DNA from 3 places in the Sodalis sp. RH15 genome. Region 1 is predicted to be linked to each of the others. Evidence: predicted binding sites of a transcription regulator. Region 1 holds the regulator's gene; each other region holds the start of a gene.
What was found. The regulator Fur, encoded in region 1, represses iron uptake genes when iron is present. The targets are predictions, from matches to a motif close to ATAATAATGAGAACNACTATCAA.

Region 2: a site for Fur is predicted at 2,051-2,073, ahead of ACL2XO_RS13570 (TonB-dependent siderophore receptor). Genes of this name have one in related genera too.
Region 3: a site for Fur is predicted at 3,750-3,772, ahead of bfd (bacterioferritin-associated ferredoxin). Genes of this name have one in related genera too.

Annotation. Positions count from the first base shown of each region.
Region 1 covers NZ_CP178738.1:1,868,808-1,875,382, reverse strand. The annotation lists gene seqA (replication initiation negative regulator SeqA) at 1-493, opposite strand, end outside; gene ACL2XO_RS08790 (alpha/beta fold hydrolase) at 698-1,474, shown strand; gene ybfE (LexA regulated protein) at 1,610-1,909, shown strand; gene fldA (flavodoxin FldA) at 2,079-2,594, shown strand; gene fur (ferric iron uptake transcriptional regulator) at 2,925-3,401, shown strand; gene alsR (transcriptional repressor AlsR) at 3,931-4,818, shown strand; gene alsB (D-allose transporter substrate-binding protein) at 4,838-5,776, shown strand; gene alsA (D-allose ABC transporter ATP-binding protein AlsA) at 5,829-6,575, shown strand, end outside.
Region 2 covers NZ_CP178738.1:2,944,823-2,951,397, forward strand. The annotation lists gene ACL2XO_RS13555 (DUF3313 domain-containing protein) at 1-135, opposite strand, end outside; gene ACL2XO_RS13560 (TetR/AcrR family transcriptional regulator) at 276-920, shown strand; gene ACL2XO_RS13565 (AraC family transcriptional regulator) at 983-1,801, opposite strand; gene ACL2XO_RS13570 (TonB-dependent siderophore receptor) at 2,171-4,363, shown strand; gene ACL2XO_RS13575 (ABC transporter substrate-binding protein) at 4,421-5,374, shown strand; gene fhuB (Fe(3+)-hydroxamate ABC transporter permease FhuB) at 5,371-6,575, shown strand, end outside.
Region 3 covers NZ_CP178738.1:840,510-847,084, reverse strand. The annotation lists gene rplW (50S ribosomal protein L23) at 1-166, opposite strand, end outside; gene rplD (50S ribosomal protein L4) at 163-768, opposite strand; gene rplC (50S ribosomal protein L3) at 785-1,414, opposite strand; gene rpsJ (30S ribosomal protein S10) at 1,447-1,758, opposite strand; gene ACL2XO_RS03850 (prepilin peptidase) at 2,162-2,851, shown strand; gene bfr (bacterioferritin) at 2,972-3,451, opposite strand; gene bfd (bacterioferritin-associated ferredoxin) at 3,525-3,719, opposite strand; gene tuf (elongation factor Tu) at 3,898-5,082, opposite strand; gene fusA (elongation factor G) at 5,153-6,575, opposite strand, start outside.

The DNA of each region.
Region 1 (6,575 bases):
CCGGGAACTGCATAGCCAGCATAATGTGTTCTACCATACCCCGTTTACGATCGGTGTTGGTATTGGTAATAACCCAGTAGGGCGTTCCCGGCACCTGCTTAGGTTTAGTATGGCTGCCGTTTTGCAATAATGTGTGCTCATCGCCGGCAAAATAGGTCCGGGTACGGCCGCGCAGCACGTCCGCCGCTTCGGAGAAATCGGCGGGCGACAAGGAATAAAGGGTGGACAGCACCAGTATGAAACGCTCTACCGCCTTGTTTTGTTCAGCATAGACGTCCGAGAGCAATAATTCACGCATCGCCCTGACGCGATCCCGGGCCGGGGTCGAGGCTTCCGTTTTTGCCGGCGCGGCGGATGCCGGACGGACGGGCTCATTGGCCTGGGGAGAAAATTTCAGCATCCGGCGCAGGATGTCCGAGGCGCTTTCGCCGATATGCTGGGTGTGGCTGGCAATAAAACGGTAGAGGTCTTCGTCGAGTTCGATTGTTTTCATCTTTATCCGGGGGCTTTCTTCTCTTAAATCAATCAACAGGATTATACAAGCTAAACCGGCCCCGCGAACAGCGCTAGTATCCGGCTTTGGCATAAAGTCGGAATTTCCCCGACGGCGATGCGGGGATTGATACCCTTTTTTGCGGCGCAGGCGTCAATACCTCATGATACGCTAGTCGCCTTTGCTGTCGACACGAGGATCGGGATGAAATTACATTATCGTTTGCAACCGGCCCGGCAACCGGGAAACGCTTTGCCGGTGGTATTACTGCACGGCCTGTTCGGCAGTTTGGACAATCTGGGCGTACTGGCGCGCCCGCTGGGGGAAAATCATGCCACCCTGCAAATCGATCTGCGCAATCACGGCCTTTCGCCCCACGACGACGAGGCCGGTTATGGCGCTATGAGCGGGGATGTGGCGGCCTTGCTTGACGAATTGCAATTGGGGAAATGCATCATTATCGGCCACTCCATGGGGGGCAAGGTGGCTATGGCGCTGTCGGCGCTGATGCCGGATCGCATCGCCGCGCTGGTGGTGATTGATATCGCGCCGGTGGCCTATCCCACCCGCCATCACGACCCGGTATTCGCCGCCCTCAGACGGGTGGAGAAGGCGGGAGCGGCGCAGCGTAGCGAGGCGGCGCTGCTAATGGAACAGGATATCGACGATAAGGACACTATTCAGTTCTTATTGAAATCCTTTTCCCAGGGCGCGTGGCGATTCAATATCGATGCATTATGGGAAAACTATCCGGCGCTTATCGGCTGGAAGGAAATACCGCCCTGGGACGGGCCGGTATTATTTATCCGCGGCGGCCTCTCCCCCTATGTGAAGGAGGAGTACAGCGAAGCCATCCGGCGGCAGTTTCCACGGGCGCGGGCCCACGTGGTGGCCGGCGCGGGCCATTGGGTGCATGCCCAAAAGCCTGAAGCGACGCTGCGCGCCGTTGTGCGGTTTCTGGCGGATTCCCTGGGGAGCTAGCCGCGACCGGCCGGTTTACCCATCCGGCAGTGTTAATCATTGTCGTTTATCACCGGGGTGGGGTAATATGGCTTGCTATGTTTACCGGCAAGGACTTACCCGCCCGCTTTTGGATGCACAATCCCTTCACGACTTATGGCAAAAGAACAAACGGACCGCACCACCCTGGATTTGTTTATCGATGAAAAACGCCCGGGGCGCCCGAAAACCAACCCGCTTTCCCGTGATGAACAATTGCGAATCAATAAACGCAATCAATTGCGCCGGGACAAGGTGCGGGGTCTGCGCCGGGTTGAGTTAAAAATCAATGCGCAGGCGGTGGCTGCATTAAACGAGCTGGCTTTTCAGCACGCTCTCTCCCGCAGCGAGCTGATTGAACAAATCCTGCTGGCCGAATTGGAACGGCATCAGGATGCCGCCGGCAAGGAAGATTAAGGCCGGGCTCGCCGTCCGGGACCGGAAAAGACCGGCTTTTGCGATAAAACTCCGGTTGAACGAGTTTCTCCCGCTGTGAGGGTCTGCTATTATTGCACGATTATTTCCCGAAAAGCCGGTTGATCGTCTGGTAAACCATATCCTTAATATTTAAGAGGTTTTCAAATTCATGGCAAGCGTAGGCATTTTTTTTGGCAGTGACACCGGCAATACCGAAAATATTGCCAAAATGATTCAAAAGCAGCTGGGCGCCGATGTTGCCGAAGTGCATGACATTGCCAAAAGCAGCAAAGAGGACCTGGAACAATTCTCCACCCTGCTGCTGGGCATTCCCACCTGGTATTACGGCGAAGCGCAATGTGACTGGGACGACTTTTTCCCCACATTGGAAGACATTGATTTCACGGGAAAACAGGTAGCGCTGTTCGGCTGCGGCGATCAGGAAGACTACGCCGAATATTTTTGTGATGCCATGGGCACCATTCGCGATATCATCGAACCCCATGGCGCCACCATCGTGGGTCATTGGCCTACCGCCGGCTACCATTTTGAAGCATCGAAGGGTCTGGCGGACGATAAGCATTTTATCGGTTTGGCCATAGACGAAGATCGCCAGCCAGAGCTGACCAATGACCGCGTGGACGCCTGGGTAAAACAAATCAGCGCCGAACTCAAGCTCGGCTGAGCCGCCGCCGGGTTTCCCGGCTAAACCCGTGCCGTCCATAGCGTTGACGGCCGGTTGAAGCTGTTGATATATAATTCCTTTCAAATCGATAGATACAATTTTTTAACTTTCATCCACAAAGCAGTACAATAGCCTGGCGGTTAGACCGATTTTAATGAAATGTGATAAAACTTGCCTCACCTTAAACAGACTATCATTGTAAAAAGGCCGCGGTTTTCATTTTACACAGGCAGTCCTATAATGAGACGGCGTTACATTTTTCAGGCCGACCATTGTTATAGGCTACATTAGCCTACAATCAGATTATCAAAGCAACAGGACTAAACCCGCATGACTGACAATAATATTGCATTGAAGAAGGCCGGCCTGAAAGTCACACTTCCCAGACTTAAAATTCTGGAAGTGCTGCAAGATCCGGAATGCCATCACGTCAGTGCGGAGGATCTCTATAAAAAACTGATCGATATGGGTGAGGAGATTGGTTTAGCCACCGTTTATCGCGTACTGAATCAGTTTGATGACGCCGGGATCGTCACCCGCCATAATTTCGAAGGCGGTAAATCCGTTTTTGAACTGACGCAGCAACATCATCACGACCACCTGATCTGCCTTGATTGCGGCAAGGTCATTGAATTTCGTGACGAGTTTATCGAAGCGCGCCAACGGGATATCGCTAAAAAACACAATATCAAACTCACTAATCACAGTTTATATCTTTATGGCCATTGTGAAGTCGGCAATTGCCGTGAGGATGAGACCCTGCACGATCATGATGTTGACGAAGCGGTGCACAGCCTTAAAGAGTAACCATAGCGACACCGGGCATCGTTCAAAGCTTGAAAACCACTGCTGAAACGGGTGGTTTTGGTTATTCCGCAAATTGCCGATGGCACCTGGACTGATGCCGCCCCGTTTCTTATCCCGCTGCCGTTAATTCTTTCACTCCATTCGCTCCTCAGCCCCTTCATGCCGGCCAGGCGGCCACAGCCCGTTGAGCCTGCGCCGCGGAATCGCATCAGCAAAAGAAACTTCACGAATTAAAATTTATTATAAATATTTAAAACAATCACACACCCATCAATTCTCATTCCTGCTGTTCAAATCCACAAGCGAAAAAAAATCTTCGCTAAAAATACATGTTAACTATTGTATTATAATAATATTTTATCCGTAAGGCTTCGGTGTCGTTTCCACGGCGCCATGAGCAATGTCCGGCATTACTTTTACAAAAAGCACTAACTTTATAAATTATTTTAAAACGTGAAGTATGCTGCATATTTGTTATGCATCCTATGTTGATATAGTGCCGTCAGCAATGATAATCAGAGAGCTGAAAATGACTGAATCGGAACTGAACGGCGCCATGCCCCGAGGTATCGGCATCGCTCCCTATCTTCGCATCAAGCAAGAAGGGATGACCGAAAATGAAAGCCGAATCGTGGAGTGGTTTTTAACGCCAGGCAATCTTAGCCATATTTCCGGCATTAAAGAGGTGGCGCAAAGCCTCGGCATGTCGGAAGCCATGATTGTCAAGGTGTCGAAAATTCTGGGCTTCAGCGGTTTTCGGCAGCTACGCAGCGCGATTGTCGAATATTTTGATCATGCGGATCATGATATTACCGCCGAACTGTCGCCGGATGACAGTCCGGAGGATCTGGTGAATAAGGTGTTTAACCTCACGGTACGCACCATCGTTGAAGGCCAGGCCATTGTCGATGCGCAGGAGATCCAGCAGGCCGCCCGCTGTTTTTTCAATGCCCGCCAGCGTGAACTCTATGGCGTCGGCGGCTCGAATTCAATTTGTACCGACGTTCAGCACAAATTCCTGAAAATCGGCCTGCGCTGCACCGCATTCCGCGATGCCCACCTGATGATGATGTCGGCATCCCTGTTACAGCCCGGCGACGCGGCGCTGGTGGTGTCCCATTCGGGCCGCACCACCGATCTCAAGCGGGTGGTGGAAATTGCCAAGGACAACGGGGCGAAAATTATTTGCATTACCCACAGCAGCAATTCAGCCATAGCGCGGCTGGCGGATTTCAACATCTGTTCACCGGCCCCGGAAACGCCGCTGCTGGGCAGGAATGCCTCGGCCCGTATTCTGCAATTGACCCTGCTGGATGCGTTTTTTGTTTCAGTAGCCAGGCAGGATATTGATTTAGCTAATAAAAATTTGGAAAAAACCAGTGCCATTACCCAGTACCTGAAGCGTGATTATAAATAATTCTCTCTTGGAGATAAAAATGAATAAATTCATTAAATTTGTCGGCAGTGCGGCCTGCGGGTTGATGTTGTCCACCGTGGCGGCCCGGGCGGCAGCCGATTACGCAGTCGTATTGAAAACCCTGTCCAATCCCTATTGGGTGGAAATGAAACAAGGCGTTGAGCAAAAGGCAAAGGAGCTGGGTGTAACCGTCGATATTTTCGCATCACCCTCCGAGGGGGATTTTCAATCGCAATTACAGCTGTTCGAGGATTTGACCAATAAAAATTATAAAGGCATCGCCTTTGCGCCTTTATCTTCGGTAAACCTGGTTATCCCGGTGGCCAAGGCTTATCAGCAAGGCATTCACCTGGTGAATCTCGATGAAAAAATCGATATGGACAGCCTCACCAAAGCCAAAGGCAACGTGGAAGCCTTCATTACCACTGATAACGTTACCGTCGGCGCCAGCGCGGCCAAATACATTATTGGCAAACTGGGTAAAGACGGCGGCGACGTGGCCATTATTGAAGGCAAGGCCGGCAATGCTTCCGGTGAATCGCGCCGTGTCGGCGCCACCCAAGCGTTCAAAGCCGACAGCAATATCAAACTGGTCGCCAGCCAGCCGGCGGATTGGGATCGCATCAAGGCGCTGGATGTCGCCACCAATGTCCTGCAGCGTAATCCCAAGCTCAAGGCGTTTTACTGCGCTAACGATACCATGGCAATGGGGGTAGCCCAGGCGGTGGCCAATGCCGGACAAACCGGACATATCCTCGTAGTGGGCACCGACGGGGTGCCGGAGGCCCGCAAGATGGTTTCCGAGGGAATGATGACCGCAACCGTAGCGCAAAACCCGGCGGAAATCGGCGCCAACGGCCTCGCTATTTTGGTGGACTCGGTTAAATCCGGAAAGCTGATAGCATTGAATGCCCAGCCTAAAATTGTCACCGTGGATTCAATATTAGTGACGAAATAATCCCGACAAATAGCGATTAAATCTGCATAACATGCATACGCCGGAGAGTGATATGACCGCGCCATATATTAAAATGGAAGGGATCGCTAAAAGTTTCGGTCCCGTGCAGGCATTAAAATCCGTTGATTTTGAAATCTTCACCCATGAAATACATGCGTTATTGGGAGAAAATGGCGCCGGCAAATCAACCCTGATGAAAATTCTCTCCGGCATTTATGAACCGACGGCGGGTAAAATCACCATTGATAATATTGAATACAATAGACTGGATCATAAAATAGCCGCAAAGCTGGGTATTGGTATTATATATCAGGAGCTGAGCGTTATTGATGAACTTACCGTGTTGGAAAATCTGTTTATCGGCCGATTGCCGGTTAAAAGGACCTTGGGATTTAATCGGGTAGACTGGCAGGAGATGCGGACCAAAGCGGCCATCATGTTATTGCGGGTAGGATTAAAAGTCAGGCTGGATGAAAAGGTGCGTAACCTTTCCATCAGCCAAAAGCAGATGTTGGAAATCGCTAAAACCTTAATGCTGGATGCGCGGGTTATTATTATGGATGAACCCACCTCTTCATTAACCTATAACGAGGTGGATTATCTTTTCCTGATAATGAATCAGCTGCGGCAAGATGGCACTGCCATCGTCTATATCTCCCATAAGCTGAACGAAATCCGGCGGATCTGTAACCGGTTCACGGTCATGAAAGACGGCAACAGCGTGGCCTCCGGACGGGTCACCGACGTTACCAATGACGATATCGTTCGGATGATGGTGGGGCGGGAACTGCAAAACCGG
Region 2 (6,575 bases), 1.1 Mb from region 1:
CTCATCGGTGTTGGGTCTTAACCGGGAAGATGAGTCAAGATTTTGATAGCGGGCGGGGGGCGTTGATGAACACGCCGCCAAGGCGATGCACAGAATAAGAAGCGCGGGTCGAGATTTCCTGAAGGTTGTTTGCATTTGAACGGCCCTATTATGAAAGAAGACAATGATGGCTATTTTTTATTAATGAACCAAACTGTACGGTTTAGTTTTGCATTGATATGATTTGTTTGTCAAGAAAATGTACACTTGGGTTTATTTATGTCGCAGGAGAAACCATGAAGGTTCGAACGCAGGCCCGCCGCGAGGCCATTGTTGAGGCTGCCGCCCGGCTCTTTCAGGAAATGGGCTATGAACGCGCGTCGATGAATGAATTGTCCAAACGCCTGGGCGGCTCCAAAGCCACCCTGTACAGCTATTTTTCGTCCAAAGAGGAGCTGTTCACCGCCGTTATCCATGCCTATGCCACTCAGCACCTGACCGAGGCGGCGGAAGAGCTGACGGCTTACAACGATAAGACGGAAACGCTGGAAGACAAACTGATGCGTTTCGGAAAGCGGATGTTGAAGGTATTGGTAAACGACAACAGTGCGTTATCCGTTTATCGCATGGTAGTGGGAGAGGCCGGGCATTCCGATATCGGGACGCTGTTTTATGAGTCCGGTCCCAGGGCAAGCATTGAAAAATTATCGGCATTGCTGGCCGGCGCCATGGATCGTGAGGAGCTGCGGGTGGGCGATCCCTACATCCGGGCATTGCAGTTTCTGGCGCTGTTGACCGCCGAGACCGAAGTCCGCATCTATCAGCGTCAGTCCCAGCCGGTCAGCCTTGCCAGAATCCATGAGATGACCCGCTGCGCGGTGAATCTGTTTCTGTATGGCGCAGCACCGCCGGCGCGCCCGGCGCCGGCAAACCTGAAATAACCCGGAGCGATAATCAGCCGCTGGCGTGTTAAGGAGAATAACCGGCATCATGGCGATGCCGGTTATTCCTCAAAGGTGTTGAAATACCTTTGCGGCGTTTCCCCCAGGGTTCGCCTGAACATGGCGATAAAGGCGCTGCCGTTGAAATAGCCCAGCCGCTGGGCTATCTCCTCGATGGTGCGGCCCTGCGCCATCAAACTGATGGACTCCATGATTTTGAGCTGTTGCCTCCATTGGGAAAACGTCAGGCCGGTATCATGGCGAAACAGCCGGGACAGCGTGCGCGGCGTGGCGCCGACCCCGGCGCTTAGCTGGTCCAGCGTATCCTCGTTACCCAGGTCCGCCGTTAATATCCGGGTAACGGCGCACAAACGGCGTTCGCGGGGAAAGGGGAGGAAACCCGCCGTGGCCGGCGCGGCGGCGCTGAGTTCATGAAACAGCAGCGGCAGCATCAGCCGGTGGCGCTGATAATTGATTTCCTCCGGTTCGTCGGGGGGCGTCAGCGCCTCAATGAGATAGTGCACCATCTTCGAGATGAGAATGACGCAATAATCCTCCACCTGCTTGTGGCCGGGATTTTCCGGTAAATAGAGATTGTGGGTTACGGCATCGCCCAGCGCATGGATCTGGTGCGGCAATTCCGAGGGGATCCACAGCCCCCGATAGGGCGGCAGCGTCCATATGCCGGTGGCGGTGTGAATTTTGATCGAGCCCCGGCTGGCGTAGGTGAGCTGGGCCGTTTTATGGGAATGCCATACTTCGGATTGCAAATGCGCGTAGCGATAGGATATAAACGAAACGCACTCCCCGGCGGAGGCCGCGGGGACGGACGGGCGAACAGCGGGTAACCCCGCCTCTGCAAGGCTCGCGTTGTTCTTCATGATCGGGGATATTTATCCTTAACGGTATTGTGCTGCTGATTCATCACATCCTCTTTGGTACCGGCCGGCGGCGGGGTTGTTTCACACCGCCGCCCCGGCGCCGGAAAGCCCCTTCAAGAGCGCTCCTGGAATAATCCGCTGAATAATGCCTGAAATTTTTGTCCGGCGGCGCAGGTTTTAGGACAACTTTCGTCCTGAAAAAAGGGTGGCGCCGGAACACACCTTACAACGGACAACCTTCACCTTTCAATAAGAAGAAAAATCATTATCATTCGCCTTCAAGTCTAGGCTGTGACAACGGGCCGCAGAGTCTGTACGCCAGTGAGCATTCTTTTCTTAAACAGGCAGGAATCAGGCAGGGTTGAAGGCATGAGTAAGTTAACATCAAGGCAATCCGGGGGGTTCCGGCCCCGGCGGCAATGGACGGTAGGATTTAAATTAAGCGCACTGGCCCTGGCGCTGGCCGGCGCACCGGCATTCGGCGCCGAGCAGACCGGCGGCGAGGGCAATACAGCCAGCGTGATGGTCGTGACCGGTAAACCTGACGGTACGTCAATACCGGTGGCGAAATCGGCGACGGGCGCCACCAAGACCGATACTCCCCTCCTTGAAATCCCGCAATCCGTCTCGGTGGTGAACAAGGAACAGATGACGGCGCAAAACGCCCAGACCGTCGCCCAGGCGCTGCGTTATACCGCGGGGGTGCGATCCGAAATCCGCGGGGATTCCACCGCCGGCGCGCCTTACCTGTTTAGCCGGGGCTTTTATCTGGAACAATTCCTCGACGGTTCGAGAATGCCCAGCGACACCAGTTTCGGCTATGCCATTGCCAATTTTGATCCCTACGGGCTGGAACGTATCGAAATCCTGCACGGACCGGCTTCCGTTCTTTACGGACAGGTGAATCCCGGCGGCGTGGCGAATCTGGTGAGCAAGCGTCCCACCGCGACGCCGGTACATGAGGTTTTTACCACCATCGGCAGCCACAATCGCTACCAGGCCGGTTTTGATCTGGGGGGAAAACTCACCGATGACGGCAGGCTGCTTTATCGGCTTACCGGCACGGGACTGGACAGCGATACCCAGGTGAAGGATACCCGGCAGAAACGGCTGTATATCGCCCCCGCCGTGACCTGGCGGCCCAATGACGATACGTCTCTGACGATACTGGCCAAATACCAGCGCGATCCCGACGTCGGCTATTATAATTTCGTCCCGGCGGCGGGCAGTCTGTTCAACGCCGCCGACGGCAAGATATCACCCCATACCAATATGGGCGCGCCGGGCTTCGATAATCACTCCAGAACGCAATATTCGGTAGGCTACGAATTTGAACACCGCCTGAATAATGTTTTCACCCTGCGGCAGAATACCCACTACAGCTATGTCAAAGATGATTTGGATAACGTATTCAGCAACGGCTTTGCGGCGGGATCCAACGATACGGTGAATCGCTATGCGTTTTTCAATGATGAGCATGCCAAGGTTTTCACCATCGACAATCAGGTATTGGCGGATTTCGATACCGGGCCGGTATCTCATACCCTGCTTACCGGCGTGGATTTCCAGCGCATTTTATACCGGGAAACCGTAGGGCTGGGGGCCGCGCCGACGCTGAATGTATTCTCGCCGGATTATGGCGATATCGCCGCCCCGGCCACGTCATCGGACGATTTTATCCGGCAAAAACAGCTCGGGGCCTATAGCCAGGATCAGATGAGCTTCGGCAACTGGCGCTACCTGTTGGGCGTGCGTGAAGATTGGGCGGACGCCGACGATGTCAATCCCGTCACCGCTTCCTCCACCGCGCAGTCTTCCCGTGCCTTCACCTGGCGCACCGGGCTGGTTTACCTGTTTGACAACGGTATTGCGCCTTATGCCAGTTTCGCCAAGTCCTTTACTCCTCAGGTGGGCGAGCTTTATGGCGGCGGTATGGCGAAACCCACCACCGCCAATCAGTATGAAGTGGGGGTCAAATACCAGCCGGCGGGCTCCGAGAGTTTTACCACGGCTTCGCTTTTTGATCTTACCGAGGAAAATGTCTTGACCGCCGACGCCGAACATACGGGTTTTTCCACCCAGGCCGGCAAGGTGAGATCCAAAGGACTGGAGCTGGAGGAACATGCCAGACTCACCGACAACCTGCAGCTGATAGCGTCTTACACCTATCTTCATGCCGTGACGGTCGACTCCAACGATTCTGCCACCACCCTCGACGGCGATAGCACGCCGCTGGCCGGGAAACGAATATGGGGCATGCCGCGCAATACGGTATCCACCTGGCTGGATTACAGCTTCCATAACGGTATTCTGCAGGGCTTCGGCACCAGCGCCGGGGTGCGCTACCTCAGCGCGAGCTATGACACCTCGAACACCATCCGCGTGCCCTCGGTGACCCTGTTCGACGCAGGCGTGCACTATGACACGGGACAACACTGGCTGTTATCGCTGAACGCCATGAATCTGTTCGACCGCCATTACGTCGCCTCCTGCTATAGCGCCAATACCTGTACCTACGGCGACGGCGCGGAAGTGCTGGCCACGGCCCGCTACCGGTGGTAAGGACGATGCTCCCCCGCGGCGGCGCGCGCCGCCTTCAGCCGTCGGCGGGCTGAGACCATGCTGCGGCGCGGATTCATCAAGACGCTGGCCCTGTGGCTGCTGACGCTGCCGGCCATTCCACGGCGGGCCTGGAGCGGGATGCAGGCGGCGGGCGACGTCACGTCGCCGGCGCCCCGGCTGGCGGTATTGGACTGGGGCCTGGCGGAAACGGTGCTGGCGCTGGGCATAACGCCGGTGGGCGTGGCTGAGATCGATGGCTACCGCGATAACGTGGTAATCCCCGCCATACCCGCAGGAGTAGCGGATGTGGGGCTGCGCCTCGCGCCCTCCCTCGAGTGGCTGCAACAGCTCGCGCCGGACTTCATCCTGATCAATTCAAGCCAGGAGGCGCAGCGGGCCATGCTGGAGCGCATCTGCCCGGTGCGCGCCTTTGCGGTTTATACCGACCAGGGCGCGCCATTGTCCCATGCGCAGCGGATTACCCTTGAACTGGGACGGTTATGCCGGCGGGAAGCGGCGGCCGGCGAACTGATTGCCCAGACCCGCCAAACCCTTGCCCGCGCCGGCGCCGAGCTGGATTCGTCTCGACGGCGCCTGGCGTCGGAGCCCATTTATCTGATTCGATTTTTCGATGCTCTGCATATCGGCATTTACGGCGAGCGCAGCCTTTTTCAGGACGTCATGGATGCGCTGGGCGTCAAGAACGCCTGGCGCGGCCCGACGGACTATTGGGGCATCGGCGTCGCCGGACTGGAGGCCTTGGCGGCGCGGCAGGAAGCGGCCATTGTCTATTTCACCCCGTTGCCGGCGCCGGTGGCGGCGGGTTTGCAAGGCAACCGGCTTTGGCAGGCGCTGCCGGCGGTAAAACAGCGTCGGGTTTATGGGCTGGCGCCGTTTTGGGGATTCGGCATGCTGCCTTCCGCCGGCCGTTTCGCCCGTGAGTTGGCGGCGGCGCTAAAAGCGCAGGGGAATGATAACAGCCCGGGCGCCGTGGGAGAAACCGCGAAATGAGCGGCGTTTTCCGTGCCGGTACCCTCCGGATATCCAGGCCGTGGCCGCTGTTGCTGATAGTTTTGGCCTTCGCCGCCGGCGCGGTTCTCAGCCTGGAAAACCTGTCGTTGATTCTACCTGTTTCGCGCTGGTGGCAGACCTTTCTTTCAACGCCGGGGCAGGATATCAGACATATCATGGTTTTTGACGGCTGGCTGCCGCGGCTGGCTATCAGCGTCTTGTGCGGCGCGGTGCTGGGATTGGCGGGCACGCTTTTCCAGCAGGTGCTGAAAAACCCGCTGGCGGAACCCATGACCCTTGGGGTGAGCGCAGGGGCGCAGCTGGCGCTCACCCTGTTTACCCTGTGGGCGCCGGCGGTCATGCTCCATCATCCGCAATGGGCGGCCCTCGGCGGCGCCCTGGCGGCGGCTTTTATCGTTCTGGCGCTATCCCGGCCACGGCAGTATGAGCCCTCGGCGGTATCGGTGGCGGGACTGGTGGTCACCCTGTTTTGCGGCTCCGTCATCATGGCCCTGCAACTGCTGTATACGCCCTACCTACACAGCCTGTTTATCTGGGGCGGCGGATCGCTGCTGCAGCAGGATTGGCGCAATGTCGCCGTGCTGGGCCTGCAGTTTCTGGCCGGAATGTGCTTCGCCTTTCTGCTGTTGCGGCCGTTGACGGTATTGGCGCTGGGGGACGGCCACTCCGGCAGCCTGGGACTGGGATCGGGAACCATAAGGATCGCCGGCTTTACCCTGGCGGTGGCGCTCAGCGCCGGCGTGGTGAGCGCGGTGGGCGTTATCGGCTTTGTCGGGCTGTCCGCGCCGGCCCTTGCCCGGCTGGCGGGCGCGCGGCGGCTCAGGCAGCGCCTGATTGCCGCGCCGCTGTGCGGAGCGCTGGTGCTCTGGCTGACCGACCAGACGGTGCAGCGGTTTTCAGCCATGACGGGAGATATTCCCACCGGCGCCGCCACCGCCTTGTTCGGCGCCCCGCTTATGCTGCTGTTGCTGGCGCGTTTTCAGCCGGCGGCGTCCGGCGTGGAACCCCCTTATGCCGGCGCCTCTCTTCAGCGGCCTGGGGATCCGGGTATTTATCGCCGCTTTGCGGCGCTGGTGTTATTGCTGGCGCTGGCGATGGCGCTCTCCCTTGATTTTGGCCGCACGCCGGGCGGATGGCATTTCACCGCCTTGCACGCGCTGCCGCAGGTGTCCCTCTGGCG
Region 3 (6,575 bases), 1.0 Mb from region 1:
TGACTTCGACTTCAAACAGTTTGTGCACGGCGGCTTTTATTTCTGCTTTGGTCGCTTCAATAGCTACCTTGAGAACGATGGTGTTGTGCTTTTCCATCGCTGCAGACGCTTTTTCAGAAACGTGCGGCGCGCGCAATACTTTCAGCAAACGTTCTTCACGAATCATGCCAGCATCTCCTCAACTTGCTTCACAGCGTCAGCCGTCATAACGACTTTGTCGAAGGCGATCAAGCTAACCGGATCGATACCTGCGACATCGCGAACGTCTACTTTGTAGAGGTTGCGCGCGGCCAGGAACAGATTTTCATCGAGTTCGCCGGTAATGATCAGCACATCCGTGAGCGACATGTCTTTCAGTTTCTGAACCAGCAGCCTGGTTTTAGGCGCTTCGACAGAAAATGATTCAACAACAATCAGACGTTCTTGACGCACCAGTTCCGACAGGATGCTTTTCAGCGCCCCACGGTACATTTTCTTGTTAACCTTTTGACTGTGATCCTGCGGCTTGGCTGCAAAAGTCACGCCACCGGAACGCCAGATCGGGCTTGCGATATCACCTGAACGTGCGCGGCCGGTACCTTTCTGACGCCAGGGTTTTTTACCGGAACCAGTTACTTCGGCACGGGTCTTCTGAGCGCGAGTACCTTGACGGGCACCTGCTGCGTAAGCAACAACAACCTGGTGTACCAGCGCTTCATTGAAGTCACGCCCGAAGGTAGTTTCGGAAACAGTCAGCGCGCTTTGCGCGTCTTTCAATACCAATTCCATTCCTATCTCCTCGACGTTACGCCTTGACAGCCGGTTTAACGATCAGGTCACCGCCGGTAGCTCCCGGGACGGCACCTTTGACCAGCAGCAGGTTGCGCTCAACGTCAACACGCACTACGTCCAGGCTGAGAACGGTGACGCGCTCATTGCCCATCTGACCTGCCATTTTCTTGCCCTTGAATACTTTACCCGGCGTCTGGTTCATACCGATTGAACCATGGCCGCGGTGGGACAAGGAGTTACCATGGGTAGCATCCTGGGTACGGAAGTTCCAGCGCTTGGTCACGCCTGCGAATCCTTTACCTTTGGAGGTACCGGTAACGTCTACTTTTTTAACATCGGCAAACAGTTCAACGCTGATGCTTTGACCGGCGGCAATATCTTCAACGTCTTCGACGCGGAATTCCCACAGGCCGCGGCCGGCTTCTACACCAGCCTTGGCAAAGTGGCCGGCTTCAGGCTTGGTGACACGGTTGGCTTTTTTAGTGCCTGTCGTGACCTGAATAGCGCGATATCCGTCGTTGTCCAGATCTTTGACCTGGGTAACGCGGTTTGCTTCGATTTCGATAACGGTTACCGGGATAGAAACGCCATCTTCGGTGAAGATGCGAGTCATGCCCACTTTACGACCGACTAAACCCTTCATTGTTTCAACCTCTCAATCGTTTGGTGACCTGATTAACCCAGGCTGATCTGCACATCAACACCAGCAGCCAGGTCCAGACGCATCAGCGCATCAACGGTTTTTTCGGTTGGCTCAACGATGTCAACCAGACGCTTGTGAGTGCGGATTTCGTATTGATCGCGCGCATCTTTATTGACGTGCGGAGAAATCAGAACGGTAAAGCGCTCTTTGCGGGTCGGCAGCGGGATCGGACCCCGTACCTGAGCACCGGTACGTTTGGCAGTCTCGACGATTTCCGCGGTTGATTGATCGATCAAACGATGATCAAACGCTTTCAAACGGATACGGATTCTTTGGTTCTGCATGAGACCAGAGCTCCAATTATTTATAAACGCAGAAAATTACTCCTCGCACCCATTTCGATTGATGGGGGAGTGTAATCGTTCAGTATTATCCCCATATCGGGGATGTTGTGTGCTGACTTGCCATTTCCACACCCCCCTTTCTTTTGGCGGATGCGTCTGTGGTGCCAGCGCGAACTCAACGTAACATTGAGCCGGCTTATTCCTTACTTATGCGAGATAAGCCCGCGCATTATACGCAAATACGCTCAGGAAGCAAGCGGGATATGGCCATGCGAAGTGAATTCCATTACTGTCAAGACCATTTGGCATAGCGGGAAGGATATTGCATGCTTCACTGCGTGAGAATTATGCGCCCGATAAAAGCGCATAACCATGAAAACCGCAACCAGGGAGGGTAAAAATAGTGGCGCAGTGGCTGTTTATCGCCCCTGTCGCGCTGTATGGCGTGATAATGGGGCATCTGACCGGGCGTATCCTGCAATCGATGCCGGCATGGGCATTTTCCGCCGGCGCGCGGGGCGTCGGTTACGGCTCGCCGGCATACCGGCGGCCGGATTTGGGGCGGAACCGCCCACGTGATTCATACGCCGGCTCATACGGCTGTGAAAGCAGTTGTGCCCTGGTGTTCACCGCCATGCTAATTATCGGCGGGCCCGGGATGAATCTTCCCGTCGGGCTGCTCTTTGGCTGGTTTTTGCTGACACTCAGCTGGGTCGACGCCCTTACCCTGCTGTTGCCGGACCGGCTGAACGGCCCGCTTCTGGCCTGCGGGCTCGCAAGCCACGTCACTGCATGGGATGGGGCAGATGCGTTCAAGAACGGGCTGCTTGGGGCGATATGCGGCGCTATGGCGCTCTGGGGTGTTAAACGCCTGTTTCGGCGGGTAAAGGGTTATGAGGGTCTAGGGGGCGGCGATATTAAGCTGCTGGCTGCCCTTGGTGCCTGGCTGGGGTGGCAGGCGTTGCCGGGATTATGCTGCTACGCGGCGTTAAGCGGACTGGCCGTCTGTGCCGTAAGCGGAAGCACACAGGGGAAAATCCCCTTCGGCCCATGCCTGGCGTTGGCCGGCTGGGTGATATACATCAGTCCGTAGAAAATCCTGCTACGAACTGATGCGGCTTGCGGACGGGTTTATTATGAATCTTCGTATTTATACGACAGTTTAGAACCGTGCCGGTAAAAGTACCGGCGAAGTATCATCCAGGCTCGCTCGTTATTGCGCAGCATCTTTCAACTGGGATTGGAGGTAATTTTGCGCGCCGATGCGGCCGATCAGTTCCAGCTCGGTTTCAAGAAAATCAATATGTTCTTCTTCATCCGTGAGAATTTCGATGAGCATATCGCGGCTCACATAATCCCGAACGCTATCGGCATAATTGATGCCTTCACGGAGATCCTGGGCCCCTTGCAGTTCAAGGTTAAGATCCGAGCGCAGCATTTCTTCCACATCCTGGCCGATGTTAAGCGGGCCTAGGTCCTGCAGATTCGGCAGCCCTTCCAGGAAAAGTATGCGTTCGATATAACGATCGGCATGCTTCATTTCATCAATGGATTCGTGATATTCGACGTCGTTTAGCCGCATCAGACCCCAATTTTTGAACATCCGTGCATGCAGGAAATACTGATTGATGGCAACCAGCTCGTTGCCGAGCAGTTTATTGAGATGGGTTATTACTTGGGCATCGCCTTTCATAGTGCACTCCTCCGTTACGGTTAAGTACAGAATATAACCGGAGCAGAGTAAATCAAGGTAATAACCCTACTAATTAAGCAATTTTTTCATAACTCATAATGATCTGTAGTTCATCTTCCATGATGACCCGCGCCTTGCAGGTGCACTTACCGCATTTGGTGCCTACCGGAACAATCTGTTTAAGCTCTTGAAGCGACACGGGTTGGTACTGTCTGACAGCATCACGGATGGCTTCGTCACTTACCGCATTACATAAACAAACGTACATTTGCGTCTTCTCTAAACCAACTTGCGAATAATTTAAATGAGAACGCTTGTCATTTCAATAGGTGAATTATAATTGTTTTGTAAATTTGAGGTATTCCATAGGGTTAATATCAAATGAAAAGAAATAAAAAGGGCGCCGAAGCGCCCTTTCTTTGCCAGACTCCAGGAAGATGGAAGTCTTAAGCGATAACCTTGGCTACCACGCCGGCGCCAACGGTACGGCCGCCTTCGCGAATAGCGAAACGCAAGCCGTCGTCCATGGCGATAGGGGCAATCAGGTTTACAACCATCTTGATGTTGTCGCCAGGCATCACCATTTCCACGCCTTCCGGCAGTTCGATGGTTCCGGTCACGTCAGTGGTACGGAAGTAGAACTGAGGACGGTAGCCTTTGAAGAACGGCGTATGGCGGCCGCCTTCATCTTTGCTCAGAATATAGACTTCTGATTCGAACTGGGTATGCGGATGGATGGTACCCGGTTTAGCCAGTACCTGGCCGCGTTCAACTTCATCACGTTTGGTACCGCGCAGCAGCACGCCCACGTTTTCACCGGCACGGCCTTCATCCAGCAGTTTACGGAACATTTCAACGCCGGTGCAGGTGGTTTTCACGGTCGGTTTGATGCCGACGATTTCAACTTCTTCACCTACTTTCACCACGCCGCGTTCCACACGACCGGTTACCACGGTGCCGCGGCCGGAGATGGAGAATACGTCTTCGATCGGCAGCAGGAACGGCTTGTCAATGGCGCGAACCGGTTCCGGGATGTAGGTGTCCAGCGCTTCGGCCAGTTCCAGGATCTTGGAGGTCCAGGCTTCGTCGCCTTCCAGCGCTTTCAGGGCGGAACCGCGGATTACCGGCGTGTCGTCGCCCGGGAAATCGTACTGCGACAGCAGTTCGCGTACTTCCATTTCAACCAGTTCCAGCAGCTCTTCGTCATCCACCATGTCGCATTTGTTCATGAAGACGATGATGTAAGGCACGCCTACCTGGCGAGCCAGCAGGATGTGCTCGCGGGTCTGCGGCATCGGGCCGTCGGTTGCCGCTACCACCAGGATCGCGCCGTCCATCTGGGCTGCACCGGTGATCATGTTTTTCACGTAGTCGGCATGCCCGGGGCAGTCAACGTGCGCGTAGTGGCGGGACGGGGTATCGTATTCAACGTGAGAGGTGTTGATGGTGATACCACGGGCCTTTTCTTCCGGCGCGTTGTCGATCTGATCGAAGGCGCGGGCGCTGCCGCCGTAGGCTTTAGCCAATACGGTGGTGATGGCGGCGGTCAGGGTCGTTTTACCATGGTCAACGTGGCCGATGGTGCCGACGTTAACGTGCGGTTTTGTACGTTGAAACTTTTCTTTAGACACGGCTATATTCCTTACTCTTATGCTCTCACCTTAAGCGAGAGCACGGGATAATAATTTTAAACCCTAAAACTTATTTAGCTTTACGGGCTTCGATAATGGCCTGAGCAACGTTGTTCGGTGCCTCATTGTACTTCAGGAACTCCATGGAGTAAGAAGCACGGCCCTGAGTCTGTGAACGCAGATCTGTAGCATAACCAAACATTTCAGACAAGGGGACCTGCGCACGAACCGTTTTGCCGGTCGCAGTATCTTCCATGCCGTCGATCATACCGCGACGACGGTTCAGGTCACCGATCACGTCACCCATATAGTCTTCAGGCGTTTCAACTTCGACTTTCATGATAGGTTCCAGCAGAACCGGTTTGGCTTTCATGAAGCCTTCTTTAAACGCCATTGAAGCGGCAATCTTAAACGCCATTTCCGAGGAGTCGACTTCGTGGTAAGAACCATCGAAAGCCGCGACACGGACATCCACAATCGGATAACCGGCCAAAACGCCGTTCTTCAGCTGCTCCTGCACGCCTTTATCCACCGCGGGGACGTATTCTTTCGGAACAACGCCGCCGACGATTTCATTAAGGAATTCGTAGCCTTTACCACCGGGCTCCATCGGTTCGATACGCAGCCAGATATGACCGAACTGGCCACGACCGCCGGACTGACGAACAAACTTGCCTTCTTGTTCTACAGTATTGCGGATTGTTTCACGGTAAGCCACCTGCGGTTTGCCGACGTTAGCTTCAACATTGAATTCGCGACGCATGCGGTCAACGAGGATTTCAAGATGCAGCTCACCCATACCGGCGATGATGGTCTGACCGGATTCTTCATCGGTCCATACGCGGAAAGACGGGTCTTCCTGCGCCAGACGCCCCAATGCCAGACCCATTTTTTCCTGGTCGGCTTTGGTTTTCGGTTCAACGGCAACGGAGATAACCGGTTCCGGAAACTCCATACGCTCCAGGATAATCGGCGCGCTTTGATCGCACAGGGTATCGCCGGTGGTAACATCTTTCAAACCGATGGCCGCGGCGATGTCGCCCGCGCGCACTTCTTTGATTTCTTCACGTTTGTTGGCGTGCATCTGCACGATACGGCCGAAACGTTCGCGTTTGTCTTTAACGGAGTTCAGCACGGTATCGCCGGAATTAACCACGCCGGAATACACGCGGAAGAAAGTCAGGTTACCCACAAACGGGTCGGTGGCGATTTTAAACGCCAGCGCCGAGAACGGTTCTGAATCGCTGGAATGGCGTTCCGCATGGGTTTCGCCGTCTTCCAGCACGCCGTTGATGGCCTGAACATCGGTGGGCGCGGGCAGATATTCGATAACCGCATCCAGCATCGCCTGTACGCCCTTGTTCTTGAACGCAGAACCGCAGGTTACCAGGATGATTTCGTTGTTCAGCACGCGCTGGCGCAGGCCGTGCTTGATTTCTTCTTCGGTCAGCTCTTCGCCGCCGAGGTATTTGTCCATCAGCTCTTCGTTGGCT